2 linked regions of the Zobellia alginiliquefaciens genome follow. Each later gene encodes a partner of the first gene's protein in a complex. Links are inferred from orthologs where the notes say so. Each region holds a gene or a part of one and is shown on either strand. Other genes may lie near its edges. The genes, in order: tsaE and tsaD.

The links.
Region 2: the proteins of tsaE (region 1) and tsaD are in contact, whole or in part, in a crystal structure (PDB 6N9A), measured with the Thermotoga maritima proteins. The link is inferred for Zobellia alginiliquefaciens from one-to-one orthologs. Residues at the interface, in WP_004082108.1 of Thermotoga maritima: Leu37, Gly38, Lys46, Lys57, Val59, Lys60, Ser61, Thr63, Phe64, Thr65, Leu66, Met67, Val69, Pro71, Tyr82, Arg83, Leu84, Asp86, Asp88, Phe89, Asp93, Ile128, Asp130, Glu131, Arg134; in WP_004082750.1 of Thermotoga maritima: Cys10, Asp11, Arg49, His50, Leu82, Gly84, Gly135, Gly136, Glu154, Thr155, Leu156, Asp157, Asp158, Ser159, Glu162, Asp165, Lys166, Arg169, Leu170, Tyr175, Lys213, Thr214, Leu217, Tyr218, Gln221, Arg222, Asn324.

Annotation. Positions count from the first base shown.
Region 1 is NZ_CP119758.1:4,743,153-4,746,294, forward strand. What follows is about bases 30-2,834. They hold tsaE (tRNA (adenosine(37)-N6)-threonylcarbamoyltransferase complex ATPase subunit type 1 TsaE), read left to right. Parts: upstream 30-1,129; coding sequence 1,130-1,540; downstream 1,541-2,834. Other genes in these bases: porX (T9SS response regulator signal transducer PorX), read left to right, coding at 30-1,116; P0077_RS19615 (hypothetical protein), read left to right, coding at 1,735-1,884; P0077_RS19620 (hypothetical protein), read left to right, coding at 1,961-2,638; P0077_RS19625 (alanine dehydrogenase), read left to right, coding at 2,747-2,834. In the rest of the region: more of porX, read left to right, coding at 1-29; more of P0077_RS19625, read left to right, coding at 2,835-3,142. UniProt on the Escherichia coli protein: Required for the formation of a threonylcarbamoyl group on adenosine at position 37 (t(6)A37) in tRNAs that read codons beginning with adenine.
Region 2 is NZ_CP119758.1:3,934,386-3,937,617, reverse strand. What follows is about bases 69-2,963. They hold tsaD (tRNA (adenosine(37)-N6)-threonylcarbamoyltransferase complex transferase subunit TsaD), read left to right. Parts: upstream 69-947; coding sequence 948-1,979; downstream 1,980-2,963. Other genes in these bases: P0077_RS16205 (DUF4159 domain-containing protein), read left to right, coding at 2,911-2,963; P0077_RS16210 (16S rRNA (uracil(1498)-N(3))-methyltransferase), read left to right, coding at 2,048-2,755; P0077_RS16220 (translocation/assembly module TamB domain-containing protein), read right to left, coding at 69-866. In the rest of the region: more of P0077_RS16220, read right to left, coding at 1-68; more of P0077_RS16205, read left to right, coding at 2,964-3,232.

The sequences.
Region 1 (3,142 bases):
GATTTATCAATGGTGAACTCAGTTGAAGAATGGACAGACCTCTACAAGCGATTAATATATTGGGAATTACGATTGGAAGATATTGAGGACAGTAGCATGTTTGAGATTCTTGAGTCTCAAAAATCCGAAGCCAACAACCATTTTGGAAAATTCGTAGAGCGAAATTACGAAAGCTGGTTTAACGGAGACGGTCCCGTACTCTCGCACACCTTATTTAAAGAGCTTGTACAACCCGAGCTGAAAGATTCTCGCACCCTCCTTCTTGTTATTGATAATTTACGATATGACCAATGGTATGCTTTAGAGGATACGGTTAGCTCGTTTTACAAAAAGAATAAAGAAGAATCATATTTCAGTATTTTACCCACCGCTACCCAATATGCACGGAATGCAATTTTTTCAGGCCTCACTCCCATGGCTATGGAAAAAAAATATTCTCAATGGTGGAAGAACGATACGGACGAAGGAGGCAAAAACCTTCACGAATCCGATTTTTTAGGTGAGCAAATAAAACGTTTAGGTCTAAATTTAAAATGGGAGTACCACAAAATAAGCACCCTTAAGCAAGGTAAAAACTTATGCCAAAACTTTAAATCCCAAAAAGACAATGACCTCACCGTGCTCGTTTACAACTTTGTAGACATGATTTCCCACTCAAAAACAGAAATGGAAGTCATTAAAGAGCTGGCAAGTAACGACAAAGCCTACCGGTCGTTAACTCAAAGTTGGTTTAAGAACTCTCCTTTATTAGAGATAATTCAGCAGGCACAACAAATGGGAATGAAACTGATCATCACCACAGACCATGGCACGATCAACGTTAAACAACCCTCCAAGGTCATTGGCGATAAAGAAACCAGTCTCAACCTACGCTATAAAACCGGTCGTAGCCTAACTTATGAGGATAAGGATGTACTAGCGGCGCAGGACCCTGCCCATATTCATTTACCACGTATTAATATGAGTAGTTCTTTCATTTTTGCCAAGAACGACTTGTTTTTTGCGTACCCCAACAACTACAATCATTACGTTAGCTATTATAGGAACACCTACCAACATGGAGGAATTTCTTTAGAAGAGATGATCATTCCATTCGTAGTTTTATCACCAAAATAGAAGTATTTATATAATGAACATCACCTATACCGAAAAGGAAATTGACCAAATTGCCAAGATGGTAATTGAGAAGTCCACAAACAAGGTTCTCCTTTTTCATGCCCCCATGGGAGCAGGCAAGACCACTTTAATTAAAGCGATTGCTAAATACCTTGGAGTTGCGGATGCAGGAAACAGCCCCACATTTGGCATTGTAAACCAATATGAAAACAAAAAAGGCCATCTATTAGCGTATCACTTTGATTTTTATCGGTTAAATGACGAAATGGAAGCCTTAGATATGGGTTTTGAAGATTATCTCAATCAAAATGTATGGGTTTTCATTGAGTGGCCCAGTAAAATTGAGTCTTTCTTACCTGAAAACAGTACCAATATAGATATTGAAATCGTGGATATGACCACCCGAAAAATCAAAATATCGTAAACTTAGTTACCGATCGTCGAAAACATCGTTTGGGTTAATTATTTATTGTATAAAACTTGTTAAATTAGTCAACGTGTACGTTTTTTCGGATTAATGGATTGCCTTTAACATTTAAAGACGTACATTAGGAAGTTTTTTTTCCTACTTTTGACCTGTATAACTAATTAATCTTTAATAATTTAAAACCCCTGAAAATGAAAAAATTAGTATTTGGCCTTTTGGCATGTGTAGCTCTTTTAGCCGTTTCTTGTGAATCTTCTAATACAGCTGAAGATGATAGCTTGTACGAAACAAATGCAATTGACAAAAAGACTGCAGAAATTGATGGAGGCAGACGAAAATAAAAACCTGTTTTTTATTAAAAAGGCACTTTTAATTAAGTGCCTTTTTTTTTTGCAATAAAATCCTATCTTTAGAGTTATGATACTGATTATGGCTGATAAAAACAAAATACGAACAAAGTTAATTCTTGAGGGTTTAATAGCTTTCTTCCTAGCCATGATTCCCTTAATATTTTATTTTTACAAGTACATACCTGCGAAATCGGATGCAAGCTGGAACATTCTTTGGTTTGAATTTACGGACAACGGATATAAAGATGTAGCAACTGCCTTCTATTTCTATATAGGTAAATTTGTCCCTCTATCGTTACTAATTATCTGGTTTATCACCTGTAAACAATGGTGGTACCATGTTCTATTAATCCCTATAGCCATGTATAGTTTCCAACTATATAGTGTTCTAAGTGAGGACATCACTAAGATTGACGAAAATGAAATACTATATCTTCTAGGTGTCTGCATGGTAGTTATACCTATTGTTTATTTTATCAGATTAAAACTTGTAGACAAATACGTTCACGGCATAGACCTAGAAGCTATGGAAGCTGAATTGACCGCTTTAAAGAAAAAACAAGCAGCACGATCCAGTAATGCCAAATTGGATAAATTCATTTCTTCTGAAGTTTCTGAACACTCTCCAAAAGAAGACCAGGCCAAGTTCGAAAAAAAAGACACCCCTTCTCCTACAAATAACATTGAATCTAGCTTCAGGGAAGTTCAGCATAAATTAAACAATTGGCTGAATCTTAAATTCTGATTTACATCTTTGTTTTTCTCATATCACAGCCCGTAATCTCACACTAAATTCAACTAAATGTCGTATTTTTACTGTTAATCGCGTGTTACACGATTAGATGTAAAAACTATGAATCAACCTTCTTCTCCTTTTAGCAAACAACAACTGCTTCCACAAGAGGAAACCTTGGAAGTTCTTCGTCAAAAAGGCGAGCTTTTTATTGGCATCCCAAAAGAAAATCAATACCAAGAACAGCGAGTTTGCCTTACTCCGGATGCGGTCAACGCAATAACATCAAACGGTCACCGAGTTTTAATTGAGTCCGGAGCTGGTGATGGAGCCAATTATACGGATCTAGAATACACCAATGCCGGAGGAGAAATAACACGAGACACCAAGAAAGTCTATTCTTGTCCGTTATTGCTAAAAGTTGAACCTCCCACGCTTTCTGAGATTGAAATGATGAATCCGCAAGCGACCATTATTTCAGCTTTACAGATTAAAACCCAAAGCAAAGCCTATTTT
Region 2 (3,232 bases), 810 kb from region 1 along the record:
TCCAGATCGTTTAATACACCACTCACTTTTGAAGAAAAATTGACCGTTTTTCCCTTTCCAAATTGATTATACAGTAGGTTTATCTCATCAAAAGCAACCTCAGACTCAACAAATTCGGCATTTAGATTCACCTTATTCAAGAAATCGGCAAAATCTTTTCGCTCATAATCAAAAACCAAATCTCCCTTTAAATGAGAACCAACCGTCTGTATTCGCAAGGAATCAAAACGCATCTGTTGTTTGGTATACTTAAAGTCCGTGGACATCTGCTCAACGTTGATACCACGCTGACTATTAAAGGCCATTGTATTGATATCCGCAGACACCTGAGGGCCTAAAATTTGAAAATCCGATGCGGCAATATTCAGCTCTTTAAAATCCAGTAAAAGTTCATTTTCAAAATTTTCATCTATCAAACGAAAGGTACTATTTGAAATCTCCACATCTGAAGACGAAAAAAAGAAAGGATCTGTACCCGGTTTTCGTGGCTGGCCATCATCAAACTTATCTATAAATACCTCTAAGTTGGTATTTCTATTATCTAAATAAGTTTTCAACTTAAAATCGAGCTCGTCAATTTTAATATCACCAAACTCCAGTTTTCCCTTGCTCAGATTCCGAACACTCAGAATTGAAGTAGTAAGTCTGTTAACGTAAAAAAGTGTGTCTTTTTGGTAATCTTCAATATAAACACCCTCAAGGTTCGTATCCCAAGTAATCAGGGATATACGTAGTTTATCTATATTAATATTTGTTCCAAAATCTTTGTTTAGGCTATCAGTGGCATATTTGGCAAAACTTGTTTGAACGAACGGCAAAGAAAGTATGACCGTACCCAAAATACAGATCAGCACGATCACCATCATGGCTCTAATCAGTATTTTTCTAAGTTTTTTGATAGATCTTTATGTTTTACCTTTGCGACGTCAACTTTTATTCCAAACTCGGTGAAAAACGAAACTATTTATATTCTTGCTATTGAATCTTCTTGCGACGACACATCCGCTGCTATTTTAAGCAACAAAAAAGTGCTCAGTAATGTTACGGCCACTCAAAAGATTCACGAGGAATATGGGGGTGTCGTTCCTGAACTTGCCTCACGGGCTCACCAACAAAACATTGTTCCGGTAGTACACCAAGCTTTGAATAAAGCAAATATCGACAAAAAACTAGTATCTGCCATAGCTTTTACACGCGGTCCAGGATTGATGGGGTCACTTCTTGTGGGCACCTCTTTCGCCAAGTCTCTTTCTTTGGGTCTCAACATCCCATTGATCGAAGTAAACCACATGCAAGCCCACATCTTGGCGCATTTCATTGAAGGGCAACCAGATGGCGCTCCAGAATTCCCTTTTTTAGCCATGACCATTAGCGGTGGACACACTCAAATTGTGCTGGTTAAAGACCATTTTGACATGGGAATTTTAGGGGAAACACTAGATGATGCAGTAGGCGAAGCTTATGATAAAAGTGCAAAAATTTTAGGTTTACCCTATCCCGGTGGACCATTGGTAGACAAATATGCACAAGAGGGAAACCCTAAGGCCTTTCTCTTCCCCAAACCAAAGGTGGATGGCCTAAACTTTAGTTTCAGCGGATTAAAAACGAGCATTTTATATTTTGTTCAAAAAGAAACCGCCAAGAACCCAAACTTTGTTGTAGAAAACCTGAACGACATCTGCGCATCCATTCAAAAAACGATTGTTCATATTTTAATGGATAAGCTCAAAAAAGCGGTAGAACAGACAGGAATTACCCAAATAGCCATAGGAGGCGGTGTCAGTGCCAATTCCGGAATTAGAAACGCACTGAAAATGGCAGAAAAAAATAGAGGTTGGAAAACGTTTATTCCTAAGTTTGAATATTGCACGGACAATGCAGGTATGATCGGCATTGTAGGTCATTTAAAATATAAACAAAACCAATTCACCAAGCAAGATGTTACCGCAAAGGCACGATATGTTCTGTCTTCCAAATAACATTGGTTAATATTTATCACGTCATATTGTGAACCGTAACCGTTCAAAATTGTTTATACCTTTGTGCTATGCAACTATTTTACAATCCAGATTTAGACAAGAGTGTTTCGCAGTTTACTTTCTCACAAGAAGAAAGTAGGCACATTGTAAAAGTACTCCGTAAAAAGGAAGGCGATGTACTGCACATCACCAATGGAAAAGGCTATATTTTTGAGTCCGAAATTTTATTTGCCGACCAAAAAAAATGTAAAGCCCAAATTATTTCTACAAAGAAAAAACACGCCAAGGCACATTGGCTTCATATAGTAGTAGCCCCCACCAAAAATAACGATCGTTTTGAATGGTTTTTAGAAAAAGCTACCGAAATAGGAGTAGATGAAATCACACCCGTCTTTTGCGATAGATCAGAGCGAAAAATCATAAAAAAAGAACGGTTGGAAAAGGTAATTCAATCTGCTATGAAACAAAGTTTACGCAGCTATTTACCAAAATTAAACGAAGCCATACCCTTCAAGGATTTCATTGAAAAAGAACAACTAGGGCTTCTTTTCATTGGGCATTGTGAAGAAGAGGAAAAAGTTGATTTAAAACGTAGAGTTGCACCTGATCAAGACATAACCATTCTTATTGGTCCGGAAGGTGATTTTTCCCAAAATGAAATTAAAACTGCCTATGAGAAAGGTTTTTTACCCGTTTCCCTAGGCGAGTACCGTCTTCGTACTGAAACTGCGGCAATTGTAGCCTGCACTACGGTAAATATGATCAATAACGGTTAATAATTTCCGATTTCATTTTACTATTGCTTGCTTTAGGCTTTTCCTAATTTTAGAACGTATTGTAACATCGCCGTGCAAAACAATACACATAAGAGCAATTCGTATCCCCATCATAATTCATACATTTGATTTATGGTTATTCAGTTTGATTACAAATGAAACAACTTTCGTATTTTGTTATTATCCTCACCCTAGCATTAGCACAGGTTCAGGCACAAGAAGTTGCTATTTTAAAATATAATGGCGGCGGGGATTGGTATGCGAACCCCACGGCACTACCCAATCTAATTCGGTTTTGTAATGAAAATGCCGGTACTGAAATAAATGAGAAACCTCAAACCGTAGAAGTGGGTAGCAGTACTATTTTTCAATATCCGTTTTTACACATGACAGGACACGGTAATGTAGTTTTTTCCGATGAAGAAGCGGAAAATCTAAGAACCTACCTGTTTTCCGGTGGTTTTTTACATATTGATG